2 linked regions of the Granulicella sibirica genome follow. The protein of the gene in region 2 interacts with the protein of the main gene of each other region in a pairwise test. Links are inferred from orthologs where the notes say so. Each region holds a gene or a part of one and is shown on either strand. Other genes may lie near its edges.

Region 1 (2,903 bases), 540 kb from region 2 along the record:
CCATTAACGAACTCGAAGCCAAGCGCGATGAAGAGGGCCAGACCAAGCAGAAGGAAGGGGAAGACTGAGGCGCTATGAACGAACGAGAGATCGTGCGAAAGCTTCGTCGCGATATAGCCAAGGCCGCCGATGAGCATGACGGCGAAGACGTATCCGCCCGCCTTGCCGGTCTTGGAATTGGCTAGCTTCTGATCGAGGACGGATGTGGTTGCGGCTGGTGTCGCGGTGGTTGACATGGAGGTTGATCACCTTGCGGGTTTGGATGCGGGCAAGACCGACCATATCCGGCGAATAAGACGGGAGTGTTAAGGGATGGTGAATCGTAGGGCAAAGTCGGCATGAATTCAACAGCATCGCACAATCCCAAAATGGTGGGATAGCGTAATCGAAACCCTTAGGGCAGAGCCTGATAGCGCTTTTCGTACACCTATCCCGGGAAATGTCCTACCGTTGTGTCGCCTCTTCTGGCGCCCGGATCACTCCGCCAAGGCTCGTCAGCGCGGAGATGATGGCGCTCCACCAGTCCGTCAGTTCTGCCTCGGAGAGCGTCCGCTCGTTCGACTGAAACACCGCTCGAATCAGCAGAGCATAGTGCCCGAGAGGCACCGACTTGCCCTTCCGGTCCCGAAAGATCTCCGTCGGCTTGAGGCTCTGGAGCGCGGGAATATCCAGCCCGCGCAGCGAAGCCTCGATCTCTGACCACGGCCGCACGTCAGGAAAAGTGAACGAGAAGTCCCGCTCTACCGCCTGAAACCGGGAAAGCTCGCGAGCGGCGACATGACGAAGCGGAAGTGCGTAAAGCTTCGCCAGATCAACCTCAGCGAGAAACACAGGCTGCCGTAGCTTTCGCCGAGCGGCCTCCCCCTTCGCCAACTCTCCAAACCACGCAACTGGTGCCGACCCAAGGTGAGCGACCGCAGACCGCCCAGGCTCCAGCCAGCCGGGAAGTCCGGTCGTGGTGAACGCGAGAGCCGCCGCGGCGCTCTCACCCGGCGTGACCGCGTTTGCGGCGAAGAGCGAAAGAATGGACTCGATCGTGCCTTTGAGTTCAAAGAAAGGAGCATCCTGTGCCGAATAAAGCGACGTCGCCGCCGATGCTCCGGTGAGTCCAAGCGTCAGGCTCGGTTGCTCGTCCACCAGGTCAGTCGATCCGGTGAAGATCTGCCCCTGTTCAAAGAGCCGCACCGCACGCACGTCCCGGTTTAGGTTGTGAGCGAGCATCGTTAGCATTCCCGGAACCAGCGTCGGACGGAGAAGCGACGCCTCCTCGGAAAGAGGATTCTCCATCGGGATCGTTCCCTTGTCCTGCGTAACCTCGAAGAACAGCGCGGCATCCGACTCGCTGGCAAAGGTGCTCGAAATTGACTCGGAGAAGCCAAGGGCAAGAAGTCGCTGCCTCACCGCGCGCTCGGCGGAGGCAACTGGCAACTCGATCACCGGAAGCGGCATGGGCAACGTGTTGGCAAAGCCATTATAGCCATAGACCCGCGCAACCTCCTCAACCAGGTCGATCTCGCGCTCGAGATCAAGACGCCAGCTCGGAAGCTGCACCTCAAAGGTGTCGCCGCCAGAAGGAAATAAGTCGCAGCCAAGACTCTTCAGATACTGCTCGACGATCTCGCGGGTAATCCCCTCGGGCGCAAGCGTCGTCCCGAGATGACGCTGAACCTCCGCGACCGACAGGGAGATGCGTGGGCGACGGCTCGTCCGTGCGTCAACTGCTGGAATACGGAGATCGATCAGTTCCCCCGCAACATACCCACCCAAATGCAAGATGAGTTGCGACACCAGGGCATTCGCGACCGGCGCGGCATCGATATCGGCGCCACGCTCAAAACGATGCGAGGCGTCCGTGTGCAACCCATGCCGGCGTGCCGACCGGCGAACGCTCGCCTGGTCGAACCAAGCCGCCTCGACGAGGACGTTCTTCGTTTGTGGCGTAATCATCGAATCCCATCCGCCCATCACGCCGGCAAGCCCAAGCGCCTTCGTCTCATCCGCAACCACGAGATCATCGGCCGCCAGCGTCCGCGTCGTGCCGTCGAGCAGGCGCAGCGATTCCCCCGCACGAGCGAGCCGGACCACAATCCCTCCGTGAATCTTGTCGAGATCGAAGGCATGCGTCGGATGCCCCATGGCAAGCAGCACGAAGTTAGAGGCGTCGACCGCGTTCGAAATCTGTTTCTGACCGAGCGAGCCAAAGTACTCGGAGATCCGCCCCGTCGAGGGAGCGATCGTCACATCCCGAAGGACACGCGCCGTAAAGCGTCCGCACAACGCCTCCGCCTCGGGCGAGATGCGTACCGGAAACGGAGCGGCGGCGGTGGCATTCGGAAGCGCAGTATCCAGCGGCGCAAGCGGCAGGTTGTAGATCGTGGCCGCTTCACGCGCAATGCCGTAATGATTCATGGCATCGACGCGGTTGGTCGTAATGTCCATCTCGAAGAGACTTCCGCCCGCCACCAAGTGAACGCCTTCGACGGCGATGCCGCGAAGGGTAAGGTCATCAGCAAGCTGGCGATCGTCGACGGGGAGGGTGGGCAGGAACGTGCGGAGCCAATGCGTAAGGATCTTCATGGAGGACGCTTTCCAGTGTAAATGGACCGCGGAAAGCAGATAGACACACCGGCGTGGTGCCTGCGCCAGGCGGCCCAGGCACCACCCTCGTTCGATCAGGCTTTGCGGCGGCGGCGTCCGCTGATCAGGTAGATCGCGGCCCGCAGCTCAAGCAACGGATCGTCCGACGGCTCGATACCATCCACGCGCGGAATCGGATCGAAGATGATCTGCTTCTGCTCGGTCGCGTTGTCCGCAACCGGCGCATCAAGCGTCAGCGTGCCGAGTTCAACGACCGGATTGGTAGCCGGCCAGTGAATCGTCGCATCGTCCACCACATCGCCCTC
Region 2 (2,867 bases):
GAATACGATCGAACACGACGATCGTATCGTTCATCGAGTACCCGATAAGCGTCAAGATGGCCGCAATAACAGTAAGGTCGATCTCCTTGTTCGTCAGCGAGAACGCACCCACCGTGATCAGCGTGTCATGGAACACCGCAACAACGGCCGCAACGCCATAGATCAGCTCAAATCGGAACCAGAGATAGATCAACATCCCGATGAGCGAATAAGCCGTCGCCAGCCAGGCCTGCTTCTGCAGCTGCTTGCCAGCCGTGGGCCCGACGATATCGACTTTCTGTACCGCGAAGCCCGAATCCTTGTAGTTCGTGTGCAGCGCGCTATCGATCGCGGCCCGTCCCTGGTCCTCGGTCCCTTCGCTCTTCGATTCCGGCAGCGAGATCACCACCTCGTTGGCCGAGTTCCCGCTCGGGTCCGAGATCCGCTGGATCTTGAAGTCCTTCATCCCTGCCTGCGCCACCGCCGACCGGATATGGTCCTCATTCGGAGTCGTATCGAACCGCACCGTCACCTGCGTGCCGCCGCGGAAATCTACGCCAAGCGGAACATGGTGCCAGAACAGCATCGACAGAATGCCTGCAACCGAAAAAATCAAAGAAAAGCCGAGGAAGTACCACTTCCGCGACAGCCAGTCGATCGTCGTACTCCGAAACAGTTCCACGTCGTATCCTCTTCGGCAGCGCAGCGCGCCCGCCCATTACCCAATCCCTAGATAGAAAGCTCAGCCGTGCGGCCCTTGCCCTGCAGGTGCGCGTCGAAGATCAGCCGTGACACAAACACCGCCGTGAATAGATTCGCAAGCAGACCAAACGTCAGCGTCACCGCAAAGCCCTTCACCGGTCCCGTACCGAACAGGAACAGAATGGCCGCCGAAACGATCGTCGTCACGTGCGTATCGACGATGGTCGTCCACGCATGCGCGAACCCTTCCTTCACCGCGGCCGCAGCCGTCTTGCCTGCCCTCAGTTCCTCACGAATACGCTCGAAGATCAGCACGTTTGAATCCACGCCCATACCGATCGTCAGGATCACCCCGGCAATTCCCGGCAGCGTCAGCGTCGCATGCGAGAAGCCCATGAACCCAAGCAGGATCAGCAGGTTCAGCGCCAGCGCCAGATCCGCGTTGATCCCCGCGCCCTTGTAATAGATGAGCATGAACACCATGACGGCCAGCATGCCCGCCACCGCCGCCTCAACACCCTGCCGGATCGAAGCCGCACCAAGGCTTGGCCCAACCGTCCGCGTCTCCAGATACGAGATCGTCGCCGGAAGCGCGCCCGTCCGCAGCATCAACGAAAGATCGTTCGCCTGATCCTTCGTAAATCCGCCTTCAATCTCGCCCCGGTCGCGAATCGCCGAGTTGATTCCAGCCACCTCGCGCACCTTGTTATCGAGCACAATCGCCATCGACCCCGGCTTGTCGCTCGTACGGCTATGCGCGCTCGTGTACTTGTAGAAGCGGTCACCCGCCTCGGTCGTCAGAGTAAACGTGATGTTCGGCCGCCCGTTCACATCCTGCGAGGGCTGCGCATCCCGGAAGTCCGTACCTTCGACTTCGCTCGCCCGCTTCAGCAGGAAGACCTGGTCAGGCGCCCCAGCCGAACCCGTCCCATGCATCAGCACCGAATCCGGAGGAATCACACCCGAATTCGCCGTCAACCCCGCCTGGTCGTTCTCATACGGCCCGCCCACCACCTCGTGAATCTCAAGCTTCGCCGTCGACTGGATAATGTCTTCCACGCGCGCCGGATCATCCACACCCGGCAGCTCCACCAGGATCTCGTTCTCGCCCAGCCCATACTTCTGGATCACCGGCTCGCTCACACCCAGCTTGTCGATGCGCTCGCGAATCGTCTCGATCGACGTATCCAGCGTCCGCGTCTCGAGGTCCGTGATCGCCGAGTGCTTCATCGTCAGCGTGAACCCGCCATTCGCGCTGCTCACGTCATAAATCTGGTAGTCCGTCCCCTGCAGCAGGCTACGTACGTCCGACGTCTTCGCCACCGGCACGCCCGTCACCGAGATCGTCTCCGGATGTGCCGCATCGGTCTTCCCGACCGTCGCCCCCGTCACGCCTGCAGCCTGTAGCGCCGCTTCAATCCGCGCCACGTCCCGGTCCGTCGCCGACCCGATCGCCTCGGCCACATGCACCCCAAGCACAAGGTGAATCCCGCCCCGCAAGTCAAGCCCGAGGTTGATCCGGTTCGCGATTGACTGCTTCAACCCACCGTGCGGAATCCCCACGATGCCGTAGCAGAACACAAGCAACACTGCGATGATGAACACCGTTTTACCGGTCAGATTCTTGAACATAATCTCTTGAACGAGCCTTCTTTGCTTATCATTCCCAGGTTTCCCTGGTTGTCATTCCCGAAGGGAATCTGCGTCTGTACTTGTGTTGCCTGTTTCACGCCGTCATCCTGAGCGCAGAAAAGGACCCCTTTATTTGCCTTGTCCTTGCTTTTCGCCGGAAACGAGAAGCATCAAGCCTCGTCGCCCGTAGTCACCGAAGCGATCGCGCTCTTCACAAACTCCAGCTTCAACCCGTCCGGCTGAATCCGGATGATGACCGCGTCATCCTTCACCGAGAGGATCGTTCCCCGCATCCCGGCGTTCGTGACGACCTTATCCCCGCTCTTCAACTGCCCGAGCATCTCCTGCCACTTCTTCTGCTTCGTCTGATTCGGCTTGATCATCAGGAAATAAAGCAGCCCAAAGAACGCGATCGGCAACAAAAGCTGGCCATAGTTCGCCAGTCCGCCGAGACCACCCATCTGCAACAGCAACATCGCAAGCATCGAAACTCCGTCCCAACTCATCACAAGCTCAACCGGCAGTCACGCACCGGCCATAAAACAGGCGCACGA

The links.
Region 1: the proteins of secD (region 2) and pheT interact in binary tests that used the Escherichia coli proteins (3 or more experiments, as listed by UniProt). The link is inferred for Granulicella sibirica from one-to-one orthologs.

Annotation. Positions count from the first base shown.
Region 1 is NZ_RDSM01000001.1:2,395,198-2,398,100, reverse strand. Bases 12-2,903 are described here. They hold pheT (phenylalanine--tRNA ligase subunit beta), read right to left. Parts: upstream 2,578-2,903; coding sequence 445-2,577; downstream 12-444. Other genes in these bases: GRAN_RS09950 (catalase family peroxidase), read right to left, coding at 2,673-2,903; GRAN_RS09960 (inorganic phosphate transporter), read right to left, coding at 12-236. In the rest of the region: more of GRAN_RS09960, read right to left, coding at 1-11.
Region 2 is NZ_RDSM01000001.1:1,852,599-1,855,465, forward strand. The notes cover bases 12-2,867. They hold secD (protein translocase subunit SecD), read right to left. Parts: upstream 2,314-2,867; coding sequence 709-2,313; downstream 12-708. Other genes in these bases: secF (protein translocase subunit SecF), read right to left, coding at 12-661; yajC (preprotein translocase subunit YajC), read right to left, coding at 2,484-2,819. In the rest of the region: more of secF, read right to left, coding at 1-11. UniProt on the Escherichia coli protein: Part of the Sec protein translocase complex. Interacts with the SecYEG preprotein conducting channel. SecDF uses the proton motive force (PMF) to complete protein translocation after the ATP-dependent function of SecA.